Regions from separate parts of the Glycomyces sp. NPDC049804 genome, predicted to be linked through region 2. Evidence: riboswitches for the same ligand, from Rfam matches in the RefSeq annotation. Region 2 holds a riboswitch; the other holds the start of a gene.
The links. Region 2 has a riboswitch for cyclic di-AMP ahead of AB0K52_RS21195 (NlpC/P60 family protein). Riboswitches for the same ligand answer to the same signal wherever they lie in the genome.

Region 1 (19,482 bases), on a different contig from region 2:
ACATCGCTCCTCAGGGCCTGCTGCGCGCCCGCGCCGAGGCCGCCGCGGCCGCGAAGGCTTAGGGGTACTCGACATGGCACGTTTGAAGATCACCCAGCACAAGTCGGTCATCGGTGAGAAGCCGAAGGCCCGTGCGACCATCCAGACGCTCGGCCTGCGCAAGATCGGCCAGACCGTCTACAAAGAGGACCTCCCGCAGTACCGCGGCATGGTCCACCGTGTCCGTCACCTGGTCGACGTCGAGGAGGTCGAGTAGTCATGGCTATCCGCATTCATGACCTGCAGCCCGCCCCCGGCGCCAAGACCGCCAAGACCCGCGTAGGTCGCGGTGAGGGCTCCAAGGGCAAGACGGCCGGTCGCGGCACCAAGGGCACCAAGGCCCGCAAGACCGTGCCGGCCGGGTTCGAGGGCGGCCAGCAGCCGCTCCAGATCCGCCTGCCGAAGCTCAAGGGCTTCAAGCCGCACAACAAGCTCGTCTACACCGTGGTCAACCTCGACCGCCTCGCGGAGCTCTTCCCCGAGGGCGGCCAGGTCGGCCCCGAGCAGCTGATCGAGGTGGGCGTCCTCAACAAGAAGGAGCTCATCAAGGTCCTCGGCTCCGGCGAGCTCGAAGGCGTCAAGCTGGACGTGAAGGCCCACGCCTTCTCCGCTTCCGCCGTCACCAAGATCGCCGCCGCCGGTGGCTCGGCCACCGTGGTGGACAAGAAGACCGGCGAGGCCCTGGACGCTTAAGTCCGTGGCATAAGCCGTTCGAACACCAGATCCGCGAAACGGGTCGGAGGGAACTCCGGCCCGTTTCGTCGTAATGAATGCCGAATACTCTGCGTCCGAATGCGCCTGCTAGGCTCCCATGGCGAGCACCACCGTCTTCCTCGGGCGTGTGACGCTCCCGCTACGAACTACACACGCCCACTGGTAACGAAAGGCGTTGCCCCGCAACGCCAAGGGCCCCGCCAGGGGGTCTTGTTCAGGAGGAACCGCATTGCTCTCCGCCTTCATCAGCGCGTTTCGGACTCCCGATCTGCGCAAGAAGATCCTGTTCACCTTGATGATCATCGGCCTGTATCGTCTTGGTGCGCAGATGCCGAGTCCCGGCGTGGACTATGCGGCAGTGCAGACCTGCCTCAACATGCAGCCCAACGATGAGGCCGGCGTCTTCGGGCTCCTGAACCTGTTCACCGGTGGAGCGCTCCTCCAGCTCTCGGTCTTCGCGCTCGGCGTCATGCCGTACATCACCGCGTCGATCATCATGCAGCTGTTGACGGTCGTGATCCCCAGGCTCGAGCAGCTCCGCAAGGAGGGCCAGCCGGGCCAGGTCAAGATCACCCAGTACACCCGGTACCTGACGCTGGGCCTCGCCCTGCTCCAGGCCTCCGGCTACATCGCGCTGGCGCGCTCGGGCATCCTGTTCCAGGCCGAGTGCCCGGACGCGATCCTCCCGGACCTGTCCGGCTCGGAAGCGAACATCCCCTACTGGATGACCGTCATCGTCGTCGTGGCCGTCATGGTCGCGGGCACCGCGATCATCATGTGGTTCGGCGAGCAGATCACCGAGCGCGGCGTCGGCAACGGCATGAGCCTCCTCATCTTCGCCTCGATCGCGGCGCAGATGCCGGGCCAGTTCTGGTCCCTGCAGAAGTCCGAGGGCTGGTTCATGTTCAGCGTGATCATCGGGCTCTGCATCGCGATCATGGTCGCGGTCATCTTCATCGAGCAGTCGCAGCGGCGCATCCCGGTGCAGTACGCCAAGAAGATGGTCGGCCGCCGGATGTACGGCGGCACCTCGACCTACATCCCGCTCAAGGTCAACCAGGCCGGCGTCGTGCCCGTCATCTTCGGCTCCTCGCTGCTGTACATCCCGACGCTGTTCCGCCAGCTCAACCAGAACAGCGACTCCGAGTGGGTCGGCTTCATCGACCGCTACCTGCTGAACCAGGGCTCGTGGGTGTACATCACGCTGTACGCGTTCCTGATCATCTTCTTCACGTACTTCTACGTCTCGATCACCTTCAAGGTCGACGACGTCGCCGAGAACATGAAGAAGGCCGGCGGGTTCATCCCCGGCGTGCGCCCCGGCAAGCCCACCGCGACCTACTTGCAGCGAGTCCTGTCACGCCTGACCTTCCCGGGCTCGCTTTACCTGGCCGCGATCGCTATCCTTCCCAATCTGGCCATCATCGCGTTCGGTAACCAGCAGCTGTTCGCACAGTTCGCGTTCGGCGGTACTTCGGTGCTGATCATGGTGGGCGTCGGCCTGGAGTCGGTCAAGCAGATCGAGTCCCAGCTGATGCAGCGCCACTACGAGGGCTTCCTCCGCTGACGTAGGAAGACCTTCGGCCTCGACGACGCTTGCGAGTCGTCAATGGGCACTGTGACGACACGGGAGGAACAACTGTGCGACTGGTACTCGTAGGCCCGCCCGGGGCCGGCAAGGGCACCCAGGCGGAGATCATCGCCGAGCGGCTCGGCATCCCCAAGATCTCGACCGGCGACATCTTCCGCGCGAACGTCTCCGGCGGCACCCCGCTCGGCCTCAAGGCCAAGGAGTACATGGACGCCGGGAACCTCGTGCCCGACGAGGTCACCAACGAGATGGTGGCCGACCGGCTGGCCGAGGACGACGCCAAGGCGGGCTTCCTGCTCGACGGCTACCCCCGCAACACCGAGCAGGCGAAGGTCCTCGACCGGGTCCTCGAAGCGGCGGGCGCCACGCTGGACCTGGCCCTGGAGCTGGTCGCCAGTGACGACGAGGTCGTGCGCCGCCTGTCGGGCCGCCGCGTCTCGAAGTCGACCGGCAAGGTCTACCACCTGGAGTTCGACCCGCCCGCGGACCCCGACTCCGACGACCTCTACCAGCGAACCGACGACCAGCCCGAGACGATCAAGAACCGCCTCAAGGTCTACGCCGAGCAGACCGCGCCGCTCGTGGGCTACTACGAGGCGCAGGGCAAGCTCGTGCGCATCGACGCCATCGGCGAGGTCTCGGAGATCACCGAGCGCGCCCTGAACGCCATCGGCGCCGCGGAATAGCCGCCGTGTTCCGCCGTCGCCAGCACATCCAGTACAAGACGCCCGAGCAGATCCGCAAGATGCGCAAGGCCGGGCTCGTCGTGGCCGAGGTCCACCAGGCCATGCGCGAATCGGCCGGCCCGGGCGTGACGACGGCGGAACTCGACCGCATCGCCGAGCACGTCATCCGCGACTGCGGCGCGGTGCCCTCCTTCAAGGGCTACGACATCGGCAACGGCCCCTACCCGGGCTCGATCTGCTCGTCGGTGAACGAGCAGGTCGTCCACGCGATCCCCTCCGAGGACGCGGTCCTCAAGGAGGGCGACCTCCTCTCGGTCGACGTCGGCGCGATCGTCGACGGCTGGCACGGGGACGCGGCCATCACCATCGAGATCGGCCAGGTCGCCCCCGAGCTGACGGCCCTGCGCGAGGCCTGCGAGGCCGCCATGTGGGCCGGGATCAAGGCCGCGGGCACCGCCAAGCGCCTCGGCGGGATCTCCCACGCCATCGAGCGCTCCGTGGAGCAATCGGGCGAATACGGCATCGTCACGGGGTTCGGCGGGCACGGCATCGGCACCGAGATGCACCAGGACCCGCACATCCTCAACTACGGCCGCCCCAGCGAGGGCCCGAAGCTGCGCCCGGGCATGGCCCTGGCGATCGAGCCGATGCTCACGCTCGGCTCGGAGGACACCGCCGAGCTGGCCGACGGCTGGACGATCGTCACGGACGACGGCTCGATCGCCGCGCACGTCGAGCACACCATCGCCCTGTGCGAGGACGGCGTCTGGGTCCTCACGGCCCCTGACGGCGGCGTCGAACAGCTGGGCGATGCGGCCGCGAGCGCGGCTCGCGCGGAATAGGACCCCGGTGCCATAATTGGCTTCGTGACCGAAGACCAAGGCAAGCTGCGCATCTCCAACGCCGACCGCGACAAGGCGATCGCGCAGCTGCAGGCCGCCCTCGACGAGGGCCGTATCGACCTCGCCGAATTCGATGACCGCGCCAAGACCGCCTATGAGGCCAAGACCAACGCCGAGCTCGACCTCATTTTCGAGGACCTCCCCGGCGGCCGCCCGAAGACCGGCGAGGTGGTCCCGTCTGAGCCCGCCGCCGAGGTCGAGACCGAGCGGCACGCGCACGGCCGCAACTGGTTCCACGAGGTGCCCGCACTGCGCGCCCTGGTCCTCGTCGGCGGCATCACCACCCTGATCTGGCTCGCCACCTCGGTCTCGTCGGGCGAGTTCGGGGACTTCTGGCCCATCTGGCCGATCATGGGCCTCTCGATCGCCACGTTCGTGCAGCTGGTCACCCGCGGCCGCTGACAGTAGCCCCTCCTCACCCCATCCCTTAGGAGCCCAACGGATGTCCTCCCTCGAACGCTTCGGCGGCGACCGCGAGATGCGGATCGGCAACGCCGAGCGGGCCTCCCTGACCGAGATCCTGCGCTCCGCCGTGGACCAGGGCTACATCGACCTCGACGAGTACGAGAAGCGCGTCGACACCCTCATGGCGGCGAAGACCGTCGGCGAGACCGAGGTCGTCCTGGCGGACCTGCCGGCCTACCAGCGCGTATTGCAGGCCCAGGCCGACGCGTTCGCGCCCGACAAGCAGGGGACCCCCGAGTGGATCAAGTGGCTGTGGGCGGGCGTCTCGATCCCGATCGGCATCGTCACCGGCGTGTGGGCGTTCGTGTACTTCCTGTCGGGCAGCCACCAGTACTTCTGGCCGGTGTGGGTGGCGATCCCGCTGGGGGTGGTGGCCACGGTGCTCACGATCGCCGAGCGGACCATCATCCGCCCGGGGGAGGAGCGCAAGCGCCGCGAGCGGTTGCGCCGCAATCGGAACCAGTGATAGACGGTGCGACGGCCGGTGCCGCGGCACCGGCATGTTCGCGCCGACCCCGAGGCACGAAAAAAGGCTCTGCGAACGGCTGGACGCCTGCTCGCAGAGCCTTCTTGCTTGGGGTGACCGACGGGGCTTGAACCCGCGACCTCCTGGACCACAACCAGGTGCTCTACCAGCTGAGCTACGACCACCAAGACCGGTTCCGCCGGGAAACCCGGGGACCGGCGACAATCATAGCCAAGCTTCCCGTGTTCCTGTCAACGGGGTTCGGTGTCGGCCGTCTCAGTCCTGGGGCGTTCCGGCGATGCTCGCGGCCGCGGCCTTCGCCTCGTCGCTGCTCGGCCCGGGCAGGGGCACGAAGAGGGTGCGGCGGTAGTACTCGAGCTCCTGCACGCTCTCCTTGATGTCGGCGAGGGCGCGGTGCGCGAGGCCCTTGGCCGGCTGGTTGTAGTAGACGCGCGGGTACCAGCGGCGGGCGAGTTCCTTGATGGAGGACACGTCGATCATGCGGTAGTGCAGGTGGTCGTCCAGGCGCGGCATGTACTTGGTGATGAAGGTGCGGTCGGTGGCGATGGAGTTGCCGCACAGCGGGGCGGTGCGCGCCTCGGGCACGTGCTGCTTGATGTACTCCAGGACCGTGTCCTCTGCCTCCTGCAGGGAGATCCGCGAGGCCCGCACTTCATCCGTGAGCCCGGACTTGGCGTGCATGTCGGCGACGAACGCCCCCATGTTGTCCAGCACCGGGCCGTCGCAGGCGATGACGATGTCGATGCCTTCGTCCAGGGGGGTGAGGTCGGGTTCCGTGACGAGTACGGCGATCTCGATGAGGGCTTCAATCTCGGGGTCGAGGCCGGTCATTTCGCAGTCGACCCACACTAGGCGTTCTTCAGTCACCGGGCCAACTCTACGCGCAAGTAGCACGCGAGGTGATCTACGTGTCACGCCGTCGGAAGCGCCCCCGCGGGAGGCCCGGAGGGCGGACACTTGAATCAGAACGAGGGGTGTTCGGAATCGGACAACAACGCCTGGGAAAGGTGTTGCTTGTCACCGCTACCGTCCGCTATGGTGCGGGTATCAGAGCGTCGCCGCCTTTGCGGCCCGTATCGCAGTGATTAGGGCCGCAATAAGATGATCTCTCAACTTTTTCAAGGTAAGGCGCGTGTACCCCTAGAGATTGAAGGTTTGCGATGAAGCAAGCCGGAGACGATACCGTGACCAGGACTCGGGTCATCAGACCTCAGCAGAGGTGAGGTGATCTCCGTCTCAGAGGCGTCATGGAGCCGACGCGGCTCCGTCTCAGGGACAGGAGCCGTGAACCGAGCTTAGCCGATGAAAACGGGTACTCGAAACGGTGCGGAGCCACTGGGCGTGAAAAACCCGGCGGCCACCGAACCGCATCGATTCCGTAACCGTGGCGCATCGAACACCGGGGCACGGAATTCCACGCAACGAAGCGGTCGTTGTAACTGGTACACCGCTCACGCGGTGTCGGGGGACGAGGAAGCTGGAGGAGACCTTGAGCGTGGAGCAAACGACAACACCCACCCTCACCACCGAAGAGGTCGCTGAGGAACGAGACCTTGTGGGTGTCTACCTGCATGAGATCTCGAAGACGCCGCTGCTTGACGCCGCCGCCGAGGTCGACTTGGCGAAGGCGGTCGAGGCCGGCCTGTTCGCGAAGCACCTGCTCGGCGAGGGGGAGACCTTCGGCGACGCCACCGAGAAGGACCTGAAGCGCCTGGTCGAAGACGGCGCCAAGGCGAAAGAGCAGTTCATCAAGGCGAACCTGCGGCTGGTCGTCTCGATCGCCCGCCGCTACGTCCGTTCCGGGATGCCGATGCTCGACCTGATCCAGGAGGGCAACACGGGCCTGGTCCGCGCCGTCGAGAAATTCGACTACCAGCGCGGCTTCAAGTTCTCGACCTACGCCACGTGGTGGATCCGCCAGGCCATCAGCCGGGCGATCGCCCAGCAGGAGCGCACCGTGCGCCTGCCGGTGCACCTGGTCGAGGACGTCAACCGGATGCGCAACGTCACCCGCCAGCTCACCCGCGAGCTCGGCGGCGACCCCGAACCCGACCAGGTCGCCAAGGCTCTCGGCGTCACGGTCGAGCGGGTCAACGAGCTCATCCGCTGGAGCCAGGACACCGTCTCGCTGGACACGCCGATCGGCGACGACGGCGACACCAACCTCGGCGACCTCGTCGCCGACTCCGACGAGCCCAGCCCCGAGGACGTCGTCCTCGCCGGCATGGAGCGCCAGCGCATCGAGATGATGCTCAACCACCTCGACGAGCGCTCGGCGGGGATCGTCAAGGCCCGCTACGGGCTCGAGGACGGCCGCGAGCACTCGCTCACGGAGGTCGCGCACCGGTTCCACCTGTCGCGCGAGCGCATCCGCCAGCTCGAGATCCAGGCGCTGGCCCGCCTCAAGGAGCTGGCCAACGACCAGGTCATGGCCGAGGCGGCTTGACTGCGCAGGCGTTGAGGGCGCGCAGACACCAGTGATACGGAGGAAGGGCCGGGGCGAGAGCCCCGGCCCTTCCTCCGTATGCGGTTCCGGTCAGACGCGGCGGTAGCCGTCGATGGACATGCCCATGTCGAGGTCGGAGACCTTGACGACGTCGCCCGGCTTGGGGGCGTGGATGACCTGGCCGTCGCCGATGTAGATCGCCATGTGGCCCAGACCGTTGTAGAACACCAGGTCGCCCGGCTTCAGGTCGGACCGGTCGATGGCGCTGGTCTCGTCCCAGATCGCGTTCGTGTAGTGCGTCAGCGAGATCCCGGAGACCGCGTAGGCGCCCTGGACGAGGCCGGAGCAATCCCAGGTGTCGGGGCCGGCGGCGCCGTAGACGTAGGACTCGCCGAGCTGGTCGCGGGCGAACTCGACCGCGGCGGTCGCGGCGTCGGCGCTGTAGCTCGGGGTCGAACCGGAGTCCGAGCCGGAGGACGGCGACTCGCTCGACGCCGCGGACTCGGCCTCAACGGCGGCCGCGGCGGCGGCTTCGGCGGCCTCGGCTTCGTCGTGGGCCTTCTCGGCCTCGTCGATCTGCCCGTCGAGGTCGGCGATCCGCTGCTCGATCGCGGTGATGTCGGCGGTGAGCCCGTCGGCGGTCTCGGAGGCGGTCTGCGCCTCCTCGTACTTGTCGGACTGCTCCTGCGCGTAGGCCACCAGGGTGGAGACCTTGGCGTCGAGGTCGTCTTCGGCGGATTCGACCGCGGCGGTGACGACACTGAGCTGCGCATTCGAGGTGCCGTACGCCGCGGCGGCCGCGTCGATGACGGCTTTGGCCGCGTCGAGCCGGGCCTGGAGGCCCTTGAGGTCGGCGGCGGCGGTGTCGCGCTGCGATTCGAGATCGGCGAGGTGCTCTTCGATCTCGGAGGCGGAGGCGGCGGTGTAGTCGATGTCGGCCGCGTCGGCTTGCGTGCCGGAGAAGGCGGTCACGAGTCCGACGGTGGCGCAGGTGACCCCCGTGTAGATCGCGACGCGGCGAAGGATGGCGCTGATTCGTGAACGTTGTGCAGTTTCAGAGCAGGCGTGAGCCACGAGGTGGCCTTTCTTCCTCAGCCGCCTACCGGGTTAGCTGTCGGGTTCGGGCAGGGAAGGTGCCCTACCCGCTGCGGCTGCGCTGCAGCGGGATTCACCCCGTGCGTCCACGCGACTGGGGGGCGCGGACGCGGCTGGGTCCCCGGCCCGCGCATCGGTGTTTCGCCCCGGACCGGGAGGAACGGGCGTCATGCGAGCGCGGCTCGGCGGTCCGGGCGGGTGGGTCTCTGGGGGAGCCCTGAGGACCCGACCGGAACAGGCGCCGACGCTAACGCATGGTGACCCGAATCGCCAAGCCCGCTGTGAGTCGCTCCACAGTCTAGTAACGGACAGTGAGGACGCGCGGGGAGGGAGGGCAACTATCCAGCGGATTTATTGCCCGAACGGTCGAGGTGAGGTTGGCCGTGAGTCGACGGCGAGAAGGGGAGGGCGCGCGGGCGAGAAATCCTCGGGTTCGCCTCCACTCCCGGCTTCGATGGTGCCTGCGGGGTGCGACACCGCGGTCCGGGCGGGAGCCGCCCGGCGGCTCGTCAGAAGCTGCGGAGGGAGCGCGGGGGCGGTGGGGACGGGATCGCGGTGGCGTCGGTGGCCGGGGGAGCGCCGGCGATGTACTCCTTGAGCTCGGTGCCCTCGAGGACACGGCAGGGGAAGGCCGCGCCGGCGCAGCGGCGGCGGAGGGCGGCGACGGGGAGTTCGACGTCGGCCGCGACTGCGACGACGTTGCCGAAGCGGCGGCCGCGCAGGACCGCGGGCTCGGCCATGACCGCCACGTGCGGCCACACCACGCCCATCGCCGCGAGCGCCGGCTTCAGGAAGCGCATCTGGCCGCCGTCGCACAGGTTCACCGCGTAATGCCCGCCCGGGCGCAGCACGCGGTGCGCCCCGTGCAGGAACTCGGTGCTCGTGACGTGCGCGGGGACGCGCGCGCCCGCGTACACGTCGGTCACGATCAGCTCGTAGCTCGCGTCCGGCGCGGACTCGACCGCCTCGCGCGCGTCCGTGTGCCGGATCTTCACCTTCACGCCCCGCGGCAGCGGCGCCTCGGCGCGCACGAGCGCCACGAGCTCCTGGTTCGTCTCGACCGCCTGCTGGTACGAGCCGGGCCGGGTCGCCGCCACGTACCGGGCCATCGCCAGGCCGCCCGCGCCCAGGTGCAGCACCCGCAGCGGCTGCTTCGGCTCGGCCATGGCGTCGACGAGGTAGGCGATCCGCTGCATGTACTCGGCATCCAGATAGGACGGATCGTCGAGGTCGACGGTCGCCTGCACGACCTCGTCGGCGACGAGGTGCAGCAGGTTCGGCCGGTCCGGATCGCGGTCGATGCGCAGGGCGGGCCGTTCGGCCTCGGGCGGAGTCACGCACCCATTGTGCCCGAAGGCCCCGCGCAGGAGGCCTTGAGCAGGCCCTAAGGCCCCTGCTGCGCCTGCGTCCTGGCCGAGGCCGCCACATGCGCGATGCGCCGCAGCGCCGCGAAGATCGTCTCGCCCAGCACGGTCGCGGTGACCGCCTGCTCCACGTTGACGCCCTCGATCCGGGTCGCCTCCGCGATCGCCTCCATGTCCGCCGACGCCAGCGCCGCCGCCGCGTCCGCGTAGTGGCCCAGGACCTCTTGCGGGTCCGGATTCCCCAAGCGGTAGAACGCGGTCAGGGCCGTGACCAGCGCGTCGCGATAGTTCGGGGGCGCCACCTCGGCCCAGCCGTACTCGTTCAGCAACTGGTCGACGGTGCGCTCGGCGGCTTCGGTGGTGCCCTCGCTGGCGAGGGAGAACTTCGGGTCCCGGTGGGTCGCGGCGAGGGTCGCGCCGAGCGCCTGGAACGCCGACTCCGGATGGCGCCCAAGCACAGTGAGCACCTCGCCGATCTGCGCGACCGAGAGCCCGGCGGTCTCCGAGAGGGCGCGGATCAGCGTCAGGCGGTGCACGTGGGCCGGACCGTACTCGACGGTGTTGCCCTCCCCGTGCTCCCCGGCCTGCAGCAAGTGCTCCCGCAGGTAGTACTTGATGGTGGCGGCCGGAACGCCCGTCCGCTCCGACAGCTCCCCGATGCGCATACGAGGGAGTCTATGACGGAAAGCGCGCCCGCGTTACCGTTGAGCCCGGCAGGAACCCCCGCCTTGTACCCACCCACCTGGAAAGGCGACGGTTTGAACGACCCGCACCCTTACGCGGCCACCCGTCGCCCACCGCCGCCCGGCAACGAGGGCGCTCCGCGCCCGCTGCCCTCGACCGCTCGCTACTACGCTCGCTTCCCCGAACCGGAATGGCTGCGCCATGACTGACCCTCTCCGTACGGCACTCCTCGAAGAGCTGCGCGAGATCGCCGCGCTTCCCGTGCCCGCCTTCGACCCGGGACTCGCCGACGACTACGCCGAGACCGGCCGCCGCCTGCCCTTCGAGAACCAGTACTTCGCGCGCCGCCGCCACCTCGCCGCGCTCGCCCTCGTCGGCGACGGCCCCGTCCTCTCCGGCCTCGTCGCCGACATCTGCGACGAGCGCTCCTGGGCGCTCCCGGCCCATTGGGACGACGGCGACCCCGCGACCTGCGTCGACCTCTTCGCCTGCGAGACCGCGCAGGCCCTCGCCGAGATCCTGCGCCTGCGCGACGACGTCAAGGACCGCGAGCGCGTCGAGGCCGAGATCCGCCGCCGCGTCCTGGACCCCTTCTTCGAGTCCGAGGAGCCCTTCTGGTGGGAGGAGCGGTTCTCCAACTGGACCGCGGTGTGCGCCGGCGCCGCAGGGATGGCCGCGCTCGCGCTCGGCTACGACACCGACGTCGTCCGCGGCCGCGTCCTGCCCGCCCTCCAGGCCTACCTGTTCTCCTTCGGGCCGGACGGCGGCTGCGTCGAAGGCATCGACTACTGGGTCTACGGCTTCGGCTACTTCACCTACTTCGCCGAGGCGTGGCGGGACGCCACCGGCGAAGACCTCCTCGCCGGGACCGAGGCCATCGCCTCATTCCCCGCCCACGTCCAGCTCTACCCGCGCTCCTTCGCGACCTTCGGCGACGCCCACCACGACCCGGCCCTCCCGCCCGGCCTCCTCGCCCGCCTCCACGACCGGCTCGGCGTCCCCCTCCCCGCGATCGAGCACGCGCCGACCTTCGCCGACGACTACTGCGCCCGCTGGGCACACCTCACCCGCACCCTCGAATGGGGACGCGAACTCGGCGGCGAGATCGCCCCCGGCCGCACCCTCCTGGCCGACGTCGGCTGGTACGTCGAACGCCGCCAGATCGGCCGCCGCATGTGGTCGCTCGCGGTCAAGGGCGGCTACAACGAAGAGCCGCACAACCACCTCGACCTCGGGTCGTTCATCATCGCCGCCGACGGCGAGCAGCTGCTGTGCGACCCCGGCGCCGGCGAGTACACCGCCGCCTACTTCGGCGACGAGCGGTACGAGCAGGTCCACCCCTCCGCGGCCTGGCACTCCGTGCCCACCGTCGAAGGCGCCGCCCAGCAGGTCGGCGAGGACTCCCGCGCTGAACTCGTCTACACCGACGACGGCGTCGACGCCTACATCGACGCGTACGGCGACGGCGCGCTCCTGCGCAAGTTCACCTGGACCGAGGACGGCATCGAGCTCTTCGACGCCGGGCCCGAGCTCACCGAGTCCTTCGTCAGCCGCATCCGGCCCGAGACCGAAGGCGACCGCGCCACCTGGACCGGCGAGCGCGGCACCCTCGTCCTCCACGGCGTCGACCCGGGCAGCGTGCGCATCGAGGACGTCGAGACGACCACGCACCTCGGCCGGCCCGAGCGGCTATGGGCGCTCCGCTTCGACTTCCCCGGCAGCGGCCTCCGCTTCGAGCTGCTCTAGGAGGCCGTCCGCCTTCAGGCGCTGGCGGGCGGCCGCGATGGCCTCGCTGGTGTGCTCGAACAGGCGGCCCTGCTGCCACAGCGGCTCCAGGACGCCCAGGGCCGCAAGCGGTTTGGCGTGCACCGGCTCGAGGCCGGAGAGGTAGACGGCGATGCCGCGGTGCTCGAGGCGCTTGATCGCGTCCGCGAGCACCGTCGCCCCCGACGCGTCCATAGTGGACACCCGGCTCATGCGGAGCACCACCACCCGCACGTCGGCGACGTCCAAGAGCTGGAGCAGGAACCGGTGCGCGGCCGCGAAGAACAGCGGCCCTTCCAGCCGGTACGCCACGATGTGCTCGTGGAGCAGCGCCGCCTCCTCGTCGTGGTGGTCGGCCGGTTCGATCGGCTCCTCCTCGACCGAGACCGACCGCGAGATCCGCCCCAGCGCCAGCAGCCCGGCGAGCGCGATGCCCACCGCCACCGCCCACACCAGGTTGAGCACCACCGTGGCCGCGAGCGTCAGCCACATGACCGCCGCGTCGGCGCGCGTCGACCGCGCCAGCGCCAGCATCGAACCGACCTCGATCATCCGGATCGAGGTCGCGATCAGCACCCCCGCGAGGGCCGCGAGCGGCACGTGCGCCACCAGCGGCGCGAGCGCGAGCATCATGAGCGCCAGCACGATCGCGTGCGTGAGCGACGCCAGCCGCCCGGCCGCCCCGGACCGCACGTTCACCGCGGTGCGCGCCAGCGCGCCCGAGGACGGCATGCCGCCGAAGAACGGGGTCACCAGGTTCGCCACGCCCTGCCCGAACAGCTCCCGGTCGGGGTTGTGGTGCTGGTCGACGGTCATGTTGTCCGCCACCGTCGCCGACAGCAGCGACTCGAGCGCGCACAGGGCGCAGATCGCCACGGCCGCCGCGACCAGCTCGGGCATCTCCGCGAAGTCGAGGAAGTCGGCCTCGGGGGCGGGGATCGTGCGCGGCAGCGCGCCGATGACGGCCACATCCGCGCGCGCCCACCAGGTGACCACCGTGGCGACGACGACCGCGAGCAGCGGCGTCGGGATCTGCGAGTGCAGGCGCGAGCCGAGGAGGATCGCTCCGGCCACGCCGAACGCGACCGCGGGCGGCGCCCAGTTCGGGGTGGCCGCGAAATCGCTCAGCGAATCCCATGCGCCGCTGATGATGTGCGCGTTCTGCGCGGGCAGGCCGAGGGCGGGCGGCAACTGCTGGACCGCGATGACGATCGCGACCCCGGCCGTGAAGCCCTCGACCACCGGCACCGGCACGAAGCGCGCGTACCGGCCCGCTCCCGTGAGCGCGAGGACGACGAGCATGAGCCCGGCCATGATGCCCACGAGCATCACGCCCGCGTGGCTGTGCGTGGCCGCGAGCGGCACGAGGACCACCGCCATCGTGCCGGTCGGCCCCGTGACCTGGAGATTCGAGCCGCCGAGGATCGCGGCGAGCGCCCCGGCGATGATCGAGGTGATGAGCCCGGCGAACGCGCCGAGCCCGGAGGCGATCCCGAAGCCGAGGGCCAGCGGCAGCGCGACGACCGCGACCGTGAGACCGGCGAGGAGGTCGGTGTGCCAGTGGCGGGTGAGGTGCAGGTAGTCGGACCGTTCGGGAAACAGCTGTCGGAAGCGTCGGCGTTTCGTGGCAGTTGTCTCTCGTATCGTGGTCATGAGGCGATTGTCCCGGAATGGTTGATCCGCAATGACTTTCAGCGGACCCCGGGCGAGTCGCCGCCGGGTCCGCTTCCTGCCGTAGGATCGCCACCGTGCGTGCGAAGGGTCTGGAAACGGCGATCCGCGTCGGCGGGGCGGTGGTCGTCACCGCCGCGGCGCTGCTCGCGGCCGTCCTCGAATCCTTCCTCGTGCCGTACTACATCGCCGGGATCGCGGTCCCGATCGCCGGCGCGATCGCGTTCGTCGCGAACTGGCGGCTCGCGGCGCTGGCCGTGTACTGGACCGGCGGGCGCTGGTCGGTCATCCTCACCTCGCTCGCGTGGTTCGCCGTGGTCCTGCTCGCGTCCATGCCCACCGAGGCCGGCTCGCTGGTGATCGGCAGCGGCTTCAACGGCTACATGCTGCTCCTGGCGGGGACCGCCGGGATCGCCCTCGCGCTGTGGCAGTATTTTCGTCCCAGGCCGAACGCCAAGGCCCCGTCCGCCGTCGGCCCCCGGCCGCCGGCGCAGGCCACCCCTACCGCTACGAAGGAGTCCCGACCGTGACCCTCCTCAGCCGCCTCCTGATGCCGCACTGGCCCTCGATCTACGGCTTCGCCCTGGGCATCATCGCCGCCAACCTCGCCGGCCGGTTCGCCTCCACCAAGTGGGGCGAGGGCACCGCGATCGGCGACCTCGTGGGCGTCTACACGTTCGGCGCGATGGCGGCCGTCGCGATCGCGGCCGGGATCTGGTGGGGCGTGCGCCGCCGCCGCCAGGAGATCACCGGCGAGCTGCTGTCGATCTTCGTGGTCACCACCCTCTTCGCCGTGCTGGTGAACCCCCTCATCGCCCGCGTCGACTACCCGACGATCGACGGGGTCTTCTCGCAGACCCTCATCTACTTCGCGCTGCTGGCCCTCTCGGGCTGGGTCGGCTTCCTCATCGTGATGGCCCTCGGCGTCGACGTGTACGGCCGCGAACTCAAGGCCACCCGGATCGCCTTCGAGCGCAAGGCGAACCCGAAGGCCGCCTAACGCCCCCGGTACCAGTACCGGTACCGCTCGGCGTACCCGAGGCGCCCGTACATCGCGATGGCGGGCCCGTTGTCGGACTCGACCTGGAGCGCGGCCCGCCGCGCTCCGTTCGCGTACCCCCAGGCCTCCAGCGCGTGCAGGACCTCGGTGCCCAGGCCCTGCCGGCGGAACGCGGGCAGCGTCCCGATCGAGGTGATCGCCACGAGGTCGCCCGCGATCGCGCCCCGGCCCCGGGCGGCGAGCTCCCCGCCGCGCCGGATCTCGGCGTACCCGCGGCCCTCGCCGGAGCCGAAGACCGCCGCGGCGATCTCGGGGGTGCCGTTGCCGAGCTGTTCGAGCAGCGCTTCGCTCGGCGCGTCCGCGATCGCGGCCTCGCCGTCATAGGTGCTCTCGCGGAGCGGCTTCGTCATCACGACGGTCTCGGCCTCGGCCTCCCAGCCCCGCGTCGCCAGCTCCTCGTCCAGGCGCTTCGTGACCGGCCCGGCGAGGGCCACGAGCGGGCGCGCGCCGCGTGCCCCGTACCAGGTCTCGACGGCCGTCATCGCCGCGTCCGTCCCGCCCTCGGGGGCGGTGAGCGCCAGGACGGAGTTCGCGCGGCGCGAGAACCCCTCGGCGTACCGCAGCAGCCAGCCGCCGACTTCGGCGGTCTCGGGCGCGGGCCAGGTCGCGGCGAGGAGCCGTTCGGTCGCGATGATCTCGGAGAACGGGGTCGGTTTGGGCGGTATCGCCCGGGCCGCGACGATCGTGTCCGTCGCGATGGTGACGGCGGCCCCAGACTGCGCCACATTGTCGGGCAGCACGCGCCAGAAGTCCGGGCCGATCTCGATAAGCTCGCCGATGACGTCCGTGAACCGGCGCCCCGGTTCGGGAGATCGCAGCCTGATCCGCACCGCCGCGCGACGGCCGACATGTTCCGGTCCCAGCATCTGGCCCACCCCAAGCCTTCGGGTCAACATTCCGCAATAAGCTTTAGTCTCAATCACAGCGCAGCCCGCCCGGCTGCGCGCGGTAGGAAGGACGACTCGTGACTTACGTAATCGCCGAGCCGTGCGTGGACATCCTCGACAAGGCCTGCATCGAAGAGTGCCCTGTCGACTGCATCTACGAAGGCAACCGGATGCTCTACATCCACCCCGACGAGTGCGTCGACTGCGGTGCATGTGAGCCGGTCTGCCCGGTCGAGGCGATCTTCTACGAGGACGACGTCCCGGACGAGTGGGCCCCGTACACCAAGGCCAACGTCGACTTCTTCGACGAGCTCGGCAGCCCCGGCGGGGCCTCCAAGGTCGGCAAGATCGAGAAGGACGACCCGTTCGTGGCCGCGCTGCCCCCGAAGTCGGAGTAGCGCGATGGCGCTGCGCCGCCTCCACAGCGCCTCTCCGGCCCGGCGGCTGCCGCGCTTCCCGTGGGACCGCATGGCCCCGTACCAGGAGCGCGCGGCGGCCCACCCCGGCGGACTCGTCGACCTGACCGTCGGCGCGCCCGTGGACGAGGTGCCCGAGCCGATCCGGCAGGCGCTCATCGACGCGTCCGCGCGGCCCGGCTACCCCACGGTGGCCGGCCCGCCGGCGCTCGGCGAGGCGATGCGGTCCTGGCTCCACCGGCACACCGGTGTGGCCGAGGACGTCGCGGTCCTGCCGACCGTCGGCTCCAAGGAGCTCGTCGCGAACCTGCCGCTGCAGCTGGGCGTCGGCCCGGGGGATGCCGTCTCCTACCCGGAGATCGCCTACCCCACGTATGAGATCGGCGCGATCCTGGCGAAGGCCGACGCGGTGCCGGTGGCCGACCCGCGCGACGCGGCGGGCTCGCGCCTGCGCCTGGCGTGGATCAACTACCCGACGAACCCGACCGGCGAGGTCGCCTCGGTCGAGCACCTGCGCGGCCTGGTCCGCTGGGCCAGGGACAGCGGCGTGGTGCTCGCCAGCGACGAGTGCTACCTGACCCTCGGCTGGGACGACGACCGCCCGCCCGTCTCGATCCTCGACCCGCGCGTGAACGACGGCGACCTCACCGGTCTCCTCGCCGCGCACTCGCTGTCGAAGCGGTCGAACCTGGCGGGGTACCGCTCGGCGTTCCTCGCGGGGGACCCTGAGCTCATCGCGGACCTGCTGGAGATCCGCCGCCACTCGGGCTTCATGGTCCCGTGGGCCGTCCAGCAGGCGACGATCGCGGCCCTGCACGACGAGTCGCACGCGATCGAGCAGCGCGCCCGCTACGAGGAGCGCCGGGGCGTGCTGCGCGGCGCCGTCGAGGCGGCCGGGTTCCGCATCGACCACTCGACCGCCGGGCTCTACCTGTGGGCCACGCGCGGCGAGGACTGCTGGGACACCGTGCGGTGGCTCGCCGAGCGCGGCATCCTCGCGGCGGCGGGGGAGTTCTACGGCGCCAAGGGGAACCGGCACGTGCGCTTCTCGCTCACCGCGACGGACGAGGCGATCGCCGACGCCGCGCAGCGGTTGAAGTGAGGCCGGGCGCGCGGCGCCGCAGGTTACGGACACGACGAAAGGCCCGCGGCTGGCAGCCGCGGGCCTTCTCGCTGTGCCGTCGGGCAGCAGTCCTTAAGGAGCCGCCGGCGGTTCGACCGGCAGGCCGGGGTCGACGGGCGGCTCGACCGGCGGCACCGCCGGCAGCAGGCTCTTGACGACCTCGACGACCTGCTTGCAGACCTCGGTCAGCGCCCCGACGTCGGGCACCGCGGGGAGACCGGGGTCGGTGCCCGGGTCGCCCGGGGCGGGCACGGGCAGGCCCGGCAGCTGCTCGGACTCGACCGGCGGCGCCACAGGCGGCTCGACGGGCGGCTCGACCGGCGGCGGCGGCAGCTGCGCGACGAGCCCCTGAAGCTCGGTGAGGCACGCCTGCAGGTCGAGCAGGGCGGTCGGGTCGGGCACGTCGACCGGCGGATCGACCGGGAGCGGCGGCAGCTGCTCGGTCTCGACGGTCTGTACCGGCGCGGCCTCGACCGGCTCGGCGCCGGCGGCGCCCACCCCGGGTGCGGCGGCGAAGATCGCGAACGGGATGGCGGCCCCGATCACGGCGGCCCGCCAGGTCTTCTTGGTTGCTTTGGTGGTCTGTTCGTCGTCGGTTCGTGCTTTTTCGAACATGGACTGTGCCATGAGGATTGCCCCCGTTGATCGTCGGTGCTCCCGGTCCGGGCGCGGCCCGTGCGAACCGCCGGTAGGGACGGTTCGACCGCCTGTCGCACCGAAGTGACTTTCCGTAGCACTTTAAGGACTGTCCGTAGTTAACGCACGGCTTCAGGCAAAACAATCCGCACTTTTGTCGTACATGTAACCCGACCGGCGGGACTGACCTGGCGCAACACCGAAACATGAGGTCCATCGTCCGATAGTCGACAATCCACTGAAGCGCCTCGCCCCGGGCCCTGGGACCCGAACCCCGTGGCGCATGTCGGACCCTTCGGCCACACTGGTCGGGTGACCTTCCTGATCGGCCGCGACCATCCGGCGGCGGCACTCCGCTCGGCCGTCGAACGCACCGTGGCGAGCCACGGTGGACTCGCCCTCGTCACCGGCGAGGCCGGCATCGGCAAGTCCACCCTCGTCACCGACGTCGCCGCCCGCTTCCGCGGCGAGCTCACCGTCGCCTTCGCGACCTCCTGGGAGTCCGAGGCGGTCCCCGACCACTGGCTGTGGGTCCAGGTCCTGCGCTCCCTGCGCGCCCAGCTCGGCGACGAGGCCTGGCAGTCCCTCCACCCCGCGCCGCCCGTCGAGGCCCTGCTCGGCAAGGGCGAGGGCTCCGCGCCCGCCCCGTTCGAGCTCTACGACGCCGTCACCCAGCTCCTCATCGCCGCCTCCCAGCGCGGCCCGCTCCTGGTCGTCCTCGACGACCTCCACTTCGCCGACCCCGGCAGCCTCGAACTGCTGAAGTTCGCCTCGCAGCACACCTGGTTCGAGCGGATCCTCTTCGTCGGCACCTACCGCGACTCCGAGATCGACCCCGGCCACCGCCTGCGCGCCCGCATGCTCCCGCTCGTCGCCAAGGCCACCATGATCAGCCTCGAAGGCCTCGACGAGGACGGCGTCGCCGCGCTCTGCCGCACCACCGTCGGCGACGCGCCCGACGCGGCCACGGTCGCCGAGATCACCCGCCGCACCGGCGGCAACCCGTTCTTCGTCGAGCAGACCGCGCAGCTGTGGGCCTCCGGGCAGCGCGTCGACGCCACCACCGCCGGGATGCGCGACGCGCTCCAGCGCCGCATCGAGCACCTCCCCGAACCGCTCGTCCGGATGCTCACCCTAGCCTCCGTCGGCGGCCGCGAGTTCCACGCCGGCGTCATGGCCCAGGCCTCCGGACTCGACCTGCACCGCATCGAATCCGCGCTCGACGCCGCCTGCCAGACCCGGCTTGTGCGCCGCGAGACCGACCGGTACGTGTTCGTCCACGACCTCGTGCGCGAGACCCTCTACAACACCATGTCGGGCGAAGAGGCCGCCCACCACCACGGCTGCGTCGTGCGCGCCCTCGTCGCCGACGAATCACTGCAGAAGCTCATGCTCACCACCGAGATCGCCCACCACGCCTGGCTCGCCGGCGACGACCTCGACCCCGCGATC
Region 2 (10,130 bases):
GAGCTGCGCGAGAACGCCCGCCGCAGCCACGACCTGGCCGTCGCCGACGCGCACCGCGAGGCCCAGACCGCGCAAGCCCAGTCCCGCGCCGAGGCCGAGAAGACCCGCTCCCAGGCCGAGCGGGAGATCGCAGTCCAGCGCGCCACGGCCGAACGCGAGGTCACCGAACTCAAAGCGCACGCCGCCCGCGAATCGGACGAGCAGCGCAACGCCGCGCAGCGCCTCCTCGCCGAAGCCGCCGAGCACCGCAAGAAGAAGACCCAGGAACTCATCCTCGCCGAGGCCGACCGCCGCGAACGCGCCCAGAAGGAGGAGGCCGACCGGCACCAGCAGGCCATCGCGACCGCCCAGCGGATCGTCTCCGAAGCCGAGGACCGACTGGCGCTGGCCGAGGAGCGGGCCCGCAGTTCGGAGAACCGGTCGGTGGAGCGCCGCGAGGAGGCCGACCAGCAGGCGAAGGACGCCCTGCACCGGGCGGTCGAGCAGGCGAAGGTGGTCAAGGCCGACGCGGCGAAGGAGGCGGAGCGCTTGCGCCGCAACGCGGAGGAGCGCGCCGCCGAGCGCGTGCAGCCGCTCGCCGAAGAGGTTGAGGCCCTCTCGCGCCAGCGCGACAGCGCCGGCTCGAACCTGACGGACCTGCGCCGCCAGCTCGGCCTGGTCTCGGGCGAGGAGGAGCCGACCCTCGCCGGCTCGAGCGCCGGGGCTTCGAACGCGCTGTCCTCGAGCGGGCTGTCGAGCGGGTCGAGCTTCGACCTGCCGTCGGCGGGCACCGGGTACGAGTCCCCGGCGGCGCTGGGGGTCTTCGAGTCGGAGTCGGCGCCGCTGCCGATCAACAAGCAGCGGGACGGCTCGGACATCGACCGCACCCAGCAGCTCCCGGTGGTCCGCTAGGGCCGCGCCGCAACTGAAGACCGAACGCCGCGCGCCGCGGTCGGCCGGAAGGGGGCGAAAACGCTCTCCGCACTGGCCGACCGCGGCGCGGCCCTATATTATAAATAAACTGAACTAATTCGGTGGGGGCACGACACCGCCCCCGCCCACCCCTCGGGCCCGCACGCCACGCGAGCCCCACCAGCAACGCGACCACCACAGGAGCCCCCGCACATGCAGCGCCGCATCTCGCTGATCCCGCAGCCGCAGCAGCTCACCGCCGCAGACGGCGACCTCGACCTGAGCACCCTCAGCGCCATCGCCGCAGCACCCGAGCTGCACCCCCTGGCCTGGCTCCTCTCCGACCTCCTCAACCGCGGCACCGGCCTGCGCCTCCCCGTCGCCCAAACCACCGCAAAGGACCCTGCCCAAGACCGCGTCCTGCGCCTCGCCCTCGAAGGCGAACGCCCCGAAGACTTCACGACCGCCGCCGAGGCCTACCGCCTCGACATCACCGCAGACGGCGCCACCCTCACCGCCGCCCACCCCGCCGGCATCGCCCGCGGCATCGCCACCCTCCGCCAACTCCTCCCCGCCGACGCCCTCCGCGAGGCCCCCGCCGCCGACCCGGTCGTGCCGCACGTGCGCATCGCCGACGAACCGCGCCTGCGCTGGCGCGGCGTCATGCTCGACGTCGCCAGGCACTTCCAGCCCAAGGACTTCGTGCTCAAGATGATCGACCGGGCCTGGCTCCACCGGCTCAACGTCGTCCACCTGCACCTCACCGACGACCAGGGCTGGCGCTTCGAGGTCCCCACCCGCCCCCGACTCACCGAGATCGGCTCCTGGCGCGCCGCGACGAAGATCGGCCACGCCCGCAGCGGCGAGGGCTACGAGCCCACCCCGCACGGCGGCTTCTACTCCGTCTCCGACCTGCGCGAGATCGCCTCGTACGCGCGCGAGCGGCACATCATGATCGTCCCCGAGGTGAACCTCCCCGGCCACGCCCGCGCGGTGCTCGCCGCCTACCCCGAACTCGGTGCGGGCCGGCATGAACCGGTGTGCCCCACGTTCGGCGTCTTCGAAGAGGTCCTGGAGCCGACGCAGGCCGCGCTCGACTTCGCGCTCGAGGCGTACACCGCGATCGGCGAGGTCTTCGACGGCCCGTTCGTCCACATCGGCGGCGACGAGGTGCCGATGACCCAGTGGGAGTCGTCCCCGATCGCCCGCGAGCTCATGGAACGCGAGGGCCTCGAGGACGCGCGCGGCGTGCAGGCCTGGTTCACCCGCGCGTTCTGCGACCACCTCGCCAAGATGGGCAAGCGCGTCATCGGCTGGGACGAGATCCTCGACGGCGGCGCGCCCGCCGAAGCCGCCGTCCAGGTCTGGCGCACCCAGGCCTACGTCGAGAAGGCCCTCGAAGCCGGACACGAGGTCCTCGTCAGCCCCCAGACCCACGTCTACTTCGACCACTACGAGAGCGACGACCCGCGCGAGCCCCTGCGCATCCACGGCCTCACCCCGATCGAGAAGGTCGCGGCGTGGGACCCGGCCCCGGCCGGCGTCGACGAGTCGCGCATCCTCGGCGCGCAGTGCCAGCTGTGGTCGGAGTACCTGCCGAACCCGCGCGACGTCGAGTACGCCGCGTTCCCGCGCCTCGCCGTCTTCGCCGAGGTCGCCTGGACCGACGTCGACGTGCGCGCCGCCGACCCGGTCCTCGACCGCCTCCCCGCGCACCTGGAGCGCCTGCACGCCATGGGCATCGGCTACCGGCCGCTCGAAGGCCCCCACCCCTGGCAGCAGGGCGGCACCGGCCGCTACCGGCGCTTCGACTGGGACTTCACCGAACCCGAAGCGGCCTAGGCGTGACGCCCGGAACATGACGGATCTCCCATGCCCCGAGCGGAATAGGGGGCCGCGGCGAGGACGTTGCCGGGACATGTGGAACAGCGAAGCCCTCGACCTTGACGCCTATCTCGCCTTCCTGGACTACGAGGGCGACCGCACGCCCACACTGGAGACGCTGCGGGACCTGCAGCGAGCGCACGTCCTGAACGTCCGATGGGACACCTTGGACAGTTTCCTTTACCGCGAGGCGCGCCTCGACCTGCCCTCCTTGCAGGACAAGCTGCTCCGCCGCGGCCGCGGCGGCTACTGCTTCGAGCACGTCACCCTCTTCGCCGCGGTGCTCGAGAAGCTCGGATTCCGCTTCACCGCCGTCTCGGGCCGGGTCCAGCTCGGCGCGGACGCCGACCGGCCCCGCCCGGCGACGCACGCGATGCTCCTCGTCGACCTCGACGGCACGCGATGGCTGAGCGACGTCGGCTTCGGCGCCAGCCCCCTCGAACCCATCGAACTGGCCGACGGCGCCCGCAGCGATGCCGGGCCCTGGCCCTACCTGCTGCGCTGGCAGGTGATCACCCACGGTTCGCCCGGCTGGGCCGTGCTCCAGCCCGGCGACGGCCCGGACGGCTGGCAGGTGCGGCAGGTCTTCACCGAGAACCCGCAGTACCCGGTCGACTTCGCCGTCGGCAACCACTTCGTGGCCGCGAACGACCGCTCCCCGTTCGTCATCCGCCCCTACGTCCAACGGCTCCGCCCCGACCGCTACGACACGCTCGACGCGCTCACCTGGACGACCGAGCACCCCGGCCGCACCCCGAAGAAGCAGACCGTCCGACCCAGCGAGGTCCCCGACCTCCTCGACGACGTCTTCGGCATCCGCACCGCCCCCGACGAAGCCGAACTGCTCGTCCGCCGCCTGACCGACCTGGACCCGCAGCGGGACTGACGGCGACGCGGCTATGGTGGGACGCATGGCCGTCTTCGAGGAGTTGCTCGCGCTCGAACACACCGGCTGGCGCGCGCTGTGCGACGGCACCGGAGCAGGCCACTACGCCTCGACGATGTCCCCGGACGGGCGGATGGTGCTGGCGAACGGCATGTCCCTCGACCGCGGCGCGACGGTCGAGGCCCTGCGCGAGGCACCGCCTTGGGCCGGGTACGAGATCGTCGGCCCCGCCCTCATCCCGCTCGGCGACGACGCCGCCGCGCTCGTCTACACGGGACGCGCCTGGAGGGACGGCGAACCGGCGTTCAACGCCCTGATGTCCTCCGTCTACACGCGCGCCCGAGGGACATGGCGCCTCAGCCTCTACCAGCAGACCCCAGCCGCTGAGACGGCGCTGTAGGCCGTTCCCGGCGCCGCCGGACCGCCGGCGGGCACCTCGACCCGCGACGACCAGTGCCCGGGCGACGACGCCTCGGTCCGGGCCGCATCCCGGCGACCGGCGCGAGCTGCGATCCGGCCCGCCCGGCACGGCGGCTCCACGACCCGCCGGCACCGCGCTCGCGAGCGCGGTCGTCCTCGGCCGGAAGCGGCGTTCCCGCACACGGCCGAACCGAGTCGCCCTGGCGCGAAACGAAACCCGTGCGGGCCGCCGAAGCGGCCCGCACGGGTTTCTTTACTATGGGTCTCAGTCCCCGACGGCGGTGCCGGCGCATTGCGGGTCAGCAGCAGGGTCAGCAATCGGGACGGCCGGCGCCGCCGCCGGGGAGTCCGCGCCCCGGGCCGCCCTCGCGGGCCGCCCGGGCGAGTTCCGGTTCCGGTCTACGGTCGCCCGTAGCCGACGATGCTGCCGCCGTAGTCGATGTCCACGATCTTCACGACGGTCGTCGAGTTCGGGGCGTGGATGATCTCGCCGCCGCCGATGTACATGCCGACGTGCGCGAGGTCGTTGTAGAAGACGAGGTCGCCTTCCTGGAGCTCGTCGCGGGAGATCCGCGCCGTCTCGTCCCACTGCATGGCGGCGTTGTGCGACAGGCTCCTGCCCGCCGCGGCCCACGCCTGCTGGGTCAGACCCGAGCAGTCCCACTCGTCCGGGCCGGCCTCGCCGTACACGTACGGCTCGCCGAGCTGCTCGAAGGCGAACGCCACGGCCGCGTTCGAGCCCTCGTAGTCGTACACGGGGCCGGGGTTCTCCTCCTCGTACGCGTCCTCGTAGTCGCTCTCGAGGTCGTCGATCTCGGCCTCGATCTCCTCCTGCTGCTTCTCGATGTCGCCCAGGATCTCGTCGGCGTCCGCCTGGAGCGCCTCGAGTTCCTCATGGCGGGTCTGCAGCTCCTCGACCTGCGCGATGCTCGCCTGGAGCGACTTCTGCTCGGCCGAGGAGAGGCTGTCGAGGTACATGAGGCGGTCGGCGAAGTCGCCGGGGTCGCCGTCGAGGACCGAGTTGACCATCGCGAAGTCGCCGCCGGCGTACGCCGTGGCGGCGTACTCGGCCAGGGCCTCGTTCGCCGCGGCCGCTTCGGCTTCGAGCGCGGGCAGCTGGGCCTCGATCTCGGCGATGAGCTCCTTGGCGTCGTCGAGTTCCTCGCGCTTGGCGTTGTAGTCCTCGATGACCTTCTCGAGGTCCTCGTGGCGCTGGTCGATCTCGGCCTGGATCTCCTCGCTCGTCTGCGCGTTCGCAGAGGAGGTGGTGAACAGTGCGGCGCTCGCGGGGAGCAGTGCTGCGGCTGCGACGGCGGCAGCGATACGCCGGGTACGCACCAAGGGATGCGCTCCTTCCTTTGGCCGCCTACCGGGTTAGCTGTCGGGTTCGGGCGGAAGGAAGGGTCGCCCTACACGCCCGGAGACGCGATTCACCCCGTCGGCCCTGCCAAGGACGCCGACTGCTGGTTCCCCGGTTCAGTGAGGCTGGGGGCCTCGCCGACTCGGCGGTGCCGCGCGGCGGGTGCGGGGTGCCCCCGAGTTTCCGACGCGACGCGTTCACGTTAGAGCCCGTTGTGGCCCTTGACAAGGGGCGGGGGAGAATTTCTCGCACAATGGCACGGAATACTACGGGCCGCTGCACCGGGCTGACAAGCAGTTGCCGAGATACCCCTTAGGGGTATACACTGGCGGCAGGAGGACCGAGCACACGAAAGGTGTGACATGAGCGAGCAGACCGACCGCACCGGAGTCGCCGGCGACACGCCCCCGGCACCGGAAGCGCACGGCCACGACGACCACTACTGGTACCACGGCGACAAGGCCGCGCTCACGCGCCGCCTCAAGCGCATTGAAGGCCAGATCCGCGGCATCCAGCGGATGGTAGACGACGACCAGTACTGCATCGACATCCTGACCCAGATCTCGGCGTCCACCAAGGGACTCCAGGCCGTCGCGCTCAACCTCCTCGAAGGCCACCTGGCCCACTGCGTCGCCGAAGCGCAGACCTCGGGTGACCCGACCGCCGCCGAAGCCAAGGTGAAAGAAGCCTCGGACGCGGTGGCCCGACTGCTCAGAACCTGAACACCACCAACGCTCCCCGAAGGAGAAGCCATGGAGACCGTGTACGAAGTCAAGGGCATGACCTGCGGCCACTGCGTCGGCAGCGTCACCCAGGAGATCACCGCCCTCCCCGGCGTCCAGAACGTCGCCGTCGTCCTCGAGACCGGCAAGGTGACCGTCACCAGCGAGACCCCGCTCACCGAGGACGCGGTCCGCGAGGCCGTCGACGAGGCCGGCTACGAACTCGTCGGCGCGTCCGAATAGTCCGGACTGTCTGCGGCCCTGCGCACCCGTTCACCGGCTGTTCAGGGCCGCAGCGTTGCGCCCCTCGCGAACCCCTGCGATACAGTCGAGGCATGGCAGTATCCGACGACGAACGCTCCGTAGAGCTCGACGAGGACTTCTCGGTGCTCCCGGACCAGACCTCCGACGACACCGACCGCGGCTGGGGCGAGGCCCCCGTCCGGCGCCCCCGGAAGTCCGAATTCTCGGCCCGCGACCTCGACCTCCTCGCGGAACGCCCCCCGCACTGGTAGCACCCCGGACCGTTCCCGTGACCCCCGAATCCGAGCCTTTCACCCCCGGCGAGCGCATCACCCTGGCCGCCGAGGCCGTCCTGCTGCGCGCCGAACTCGTCGACCACCGCGACGAGCGCCAGGCCGACTTCGACCGCCTGGCCCAGATGTGGCAGCCCACCATGGACGACGTCGACAGCGCCAACGAACTCCAGGCCATGGCCATCAACACGTACACGACCGCGCGCATCGAGAACGCCGAAGACCTCGCCATCCTCAACCGCGCCGTCGCCCTCGTCGACCAGTCGGTGGCCCTCATCGAACGCCCGACCCGCAGCCTCACGCCCCACCTCGCCCCGACCCTCGGCCAGCTCCAGGCCGCGCTCTTCGACCTCGAACGCTACGAAGAACTCCTGCCTCCCCTGGACGCCTTGGGATTCCTCCTCGCCGAAGTGGCCGCAGCCGACGAGTGATCCCACCGGGCACTTCCCGTGTCCACCCGCGTTCGCGCATCCGGCCGGACGGACAATGGCGACATGACGCCGACCTCCCCGCTGCCGCCCTGGCCGTCCACCCCGCCCGCGCACGGCGGTGTCACGCTCCGCCGAGCGCGCGAAGACGACCTCGCCATGGTCCGGGACCTCGCCACCGACGACTACGTGCCGACCATCGGTACCCTCCCTGCGCACGCCGACGACGCCGAAGCCCTCGCCTGGATCGACCGCCAGCACCAGCGCTACGTCGAAGGCACCGGCTTCTCTTTCGTGATCGCCGAAGCCGAGACCGACGCCGCGGTCGGCCAATGCGGGCTCTGGCTCAGTGAACTCGAGTCGGGCCGCGCGACGGCAGGCTACTCGATCGCGCCCGCCGCCCGCGGCCGCGGCTTCGCGGGAGACGCCCTCACCGCGCTCACCGCCTTCGGCTGGACCGTACCAGGCCTCTTCCGGATCGCCCTCTACATCGAACCCTGGAACACCGGCTCCATCCGCACCGCCGAACGCGCCGGCTACGCCCGCGAGGGGCTGCTGCGAAGCCACCAGGAGATCGCCGGGGTCCGCAGGGACATGCTCCTCTATGCGGCCGTCCGCACCTAAGGCTGTTCCGGAAGTCGGCGGGTGGTGATGGCCGTTCTGGTCGGGGACCATCGCAGTGTCGGGATCAGGACCAGAAAATCGATGGGGTGCTGCGGTACCTGCCCGGCTACGATCCGTTGATGGTCATGACGAGCCGCGGTCCGGAGGTTCCTCGTCTCGCCGAAATGCGATCCCTTTGGCTCAGTGCTGCAACTGCCGCGCTTGAAGAGGATCAAGCCGTGGCAGGTGTCGCCTTGGTCGGCTCGCTCGGCGATGGCCGCGCCGACGACTGGAGCGATGTCGACCTGCTCATCGCGGTGCAGGACGCTGCGCTCGACGACTTCGCCTCGCCCGCTCACCTTCCCTGCGGAACCGGCCAGTTGACGTTCGCCATCGACGCGCGCCACAATGGGCCCCGAGGCACGAGAGCCGTCAGCGGCCAATACGTCTTCAACGGCCTTCCCCTCTGGGTCGACTGGCATGTCCATCCAGTCTCGCTGGCGAGCTGGCCTTCCAATGGCACGGTCCTGTTCGATCGGGCCGGGATTCCTGCCACTCCTGCGGGATTCTCCGAGTACCTCAATCGTGGTGAGCATGAGACGGCCACCACCAACAGCACCGAAGAGGGTCAGGCCATGCGGCTGGCACTCGTTCCGGTCGCGGGCAAGCACCTTGCTCGCCGCTCACTGGAGGCTCCTCGGATGATTGAGTTCCTCGGCGGTCCCTATGAGCCCGCGGCCACTTGGCAGACGCAGCTGGTGACACTGCATCGGCTGCTCGATGGGTTTGCGACGCTCGGGCGCCCTGACGGCCTCACGGCAGGGCGCGCCTATCTCGACCTTCTCGAGCAGATTCTCAGCAACCGGCTGCAGGACGGCGTGTGAGATCGTCGGCGTTCGACGGCTTGCTCTGATGTATTCGGGGTGCATGTGATCATGCAACGGTGGCGGGTGTTGGCTTACGGCTCCGTCCGGGTATGGGTCACTGCGGGCAGCGACAAAGGGGTCCCTGCACCGGATGCTGTGCCTGCGGCTGCCCGGCTGACTTCGGTGAAGGTTCAATCGGGCAGCGGTAGAAGGGTCTGAGCGGCCTTGGCCGGTAGTGCGGCTGCCAGCCCTGACGGGGCTGCGGTTCAGGCGGGCAGCGACAACGAGGCGGCACTAGATTGGGGCGCTATTCCGGCTGCCAGCTCCGGTTCGGACGCGGTTCAGGCGGGCAGCGACAAAAGGGTCTGAGGGAGGCGCGGGTGTGCAGTGCGGCCGCCAGGCAGCGCTCGTGCCCCGCGATTCACCTTGGGCCGCAGCGGTTCCGGCGCGCCTCGTGAATGTCCCTCATGGATTATTCACCCCATTGAGTGATGACACCACCACCCCATGCCTGTCATCATTGAGGTACGAACACGCAAGCGAAAACAAGCAGACCATTCGAGAACAGCGGAAGGAGGCGAGCGGTCGATGAGCTCTTGCACCAGCACCCCCGGTTCCGAACGCGCAGCCGCCATCCGCTCCGCTCTCGATGACGCCGCCTCTTTGATCAACGCCCAGCACGCCCAGGTCCTCGCCGCCGTGATCGAGATGAAGGAGCAGGGGCTCCACCGCTCGGCGTTCGGGTTCTCCGCCTTGCGGGATCTGTTGGTCTCCCAGTTCGACTTCCACAACCGCACCGCCGCCGACATCGCGGCCATCGCCCGCCTGTCGGGGAAGTTCCGCCTCCTGGCCCAGGCGGCGGTGTCCGGAGCGGCGAGGATCGACCAGGTCGCCTACGCTATCCGCCAGCTCGAGCAGACCCCGGCCATGCGCCTGTTCGCCCGCACCCCCTTCCAGACCCCGGCCCCCTCCCCCTTCGACCCTGAGACCCTGTGTGCGACGCCTGAGGCCATGGTCGCCCAGTACTGCGCACACGCCACCTTCACCGAGCTGCGCCGTCACCTCGATGAACTCTGGACCTCGATCGCCGAAGCGACCGAGCTGTTCGATGCACTGGGCGAGCAGTCCATGCAGCGCCTGGAACTCACCCCGCAGGCCAACGGCATGTGGGCCTTGGAAGGCCAACTGTGCGAGGCGACCGGCCGCCTGCTCGACAAGTACCTGAAGACCGCCTGCCCGCCACCCCGCCAAGAAGACCAAGACCAGGACGCCGACGGCGGCGGTCTCCTTCCCGCCCAGGCCAACCGCAATGCCGAGGCCTTCCACCAGCTCCTCGCCGGGTACGGGTCCTCCCCGCAGGCCTCCACCCGCCACGGCCACACCGCCACCCTCGACCTGACCGTGGATATCGAGACGCTGCAAGGCAAGGACACCGGCCGGCTGCCTCTCCTCGAGGGCCAGCCCATCTCGGTCGCCCGCGCCCGCCTCCTCGCCTGCGAGGCCGGGGTCATCCCCTCGGTCTTCGACTACACGA

Region 1: linked by a shared signal. The riboswitch ahead of AB0K52_RS03845 (NlpC/P60 family protein) and the one ahead of AB0K52_RS21195 (NlpC/P60 family protein) in region 2 are both predicted to bind cyclic di-AMP.

Annotation. Positions count from the first base shown of each region.
Region 1 covers NZ_JBFAMQ010000002.1:286,227-305,708, reverse strand. Annotated here, with positions in the region: gene rpsE (30S ribosomal protein S5) at 1-62, shown strand, start outside; gene rpmD (50S ribosomal protein L30) at 74-256, shown strand; gene rplO (50S ribosomal protein L15) at 259-732, shown strand; gene secY (preprotein translocase subunit SecY) at 983-2,320, shown strand; gene AB0K52_RS03880 (adenylate kinase) at 2,395-3,030, shown strand; gene map (type I methionyl aminopeptidase) at 3,036-3,872, shown strand; gene AB0K52_RS03870 (DUF1707 domain-containing protein) at 3,897-4,334, shown strand; gene AB0K52_RS03865 (DUF1707 domain-containing protein) at 4,375-4,863, shown strand; tRNA gene AB0K52_RS03860 (tRNA-His) at 4,973-5,048, opposite strand; gene orn (oligoribonuclease) at 5,140-5,751, opposite strand; gene AB0K52_RS03850 (sigma-70 family RNA polymerase sigma factor) at 6,380-7,330, shown strand; gene AB0K52_RS03845 (NlpC/P60 family protein) at 7,421-8,302, opposite strand; cyclic di-AMP (ydaO/yuaA leader) riboswitch at 8,412-8,574, opposite strand; gene AB0K52_RS03840 (fused MFS/spermidine synthase) at 8,935-9,762, opposite strand; gene AB0K52_RS03835 (MerR family transcriptional regulator) at 9,810-10,454, opposite strand; gene AB0K52_RS03830 (heparinase II/III family protein) at 10,675-12,219, shown strand; gene AB0K52_RS03825 (SulP family inorganic anion transporter) at 12,163-13,890, opposite strand; gene AB0K52_RS03820 (hypothetical protein) at 13,986-14,438, shown strand; gene AB0K52_RS03815 (hypothetical protein) at 14,435-14,908, shown strand; gene AB0K52_RS03810 (GNAT family N-acetyltransferase) at 14,905-15,834, opposite strand; gene fdxA (ferredoxin) at 15,933-16,253, shown strand; gene dapC (succinyldiaminopimelate transaminase) at 16,258-17,373, shown strand; gene AB0K52_RS03795 (hypothetical protein) at 17,467-18,009, opposite strand; gene AB0K52_RS03790 (AAA family ATPase) at 18,343-19,482, shown strand, end outside.
Region 2 covers NZ_JBFAMQ010000016.1:782-10,911, reverse strand. Annotated here, with positions in the region: gene AB0K52_RS21215 (cell division protein DivIVA) at 1-891, shown strand, start outside; gene AB0K52_RS21210 (beta-N-acetylhexosaminidase) at 1,105-2,733, shown strand; gene AB0K52_RS21205 (arylamine N-acetyltransferase) at 2,810-3,661, shown strand; gene AB0K52_RS21200 (nuclear transport factor 2 family protein) at 3,687-4,061, shown strand; gene AB0K52_RS21195 (NlpC/P60 family protein) at 4,481-5,419, opposite strand; cyclic di-AMP (ydaO/yuaA leader) riboswitch at 5,429-5,599, opposite strand; gene AB0K52_RS21190 (metal-sensitive transcriptional regulator) at 5,804-6,163, shown strand; partial or broken gene AB0K52_RS21185 (cation transporter) at 6,188-6,406, shown strand; gene AB0K52_RS21180 (hypothetical protein) at 6,499-6,678, shown strand; gene AB0K52_RS21175 (hypothetical protein) at 6,696-7,130, shown strand; gene AB0K52_RS21170 (GNAT family N-acetyltransferase) at 7,194-7,751, shown strand; gene AB0K52_RS21165 (nucleotidyltransferase domain-containing protein) at 7,838-8,614, shown strand; gene AB0K52_RS21160 (DUF222 domain-containing protein) at 9,185-10,130, shown strand, end outside.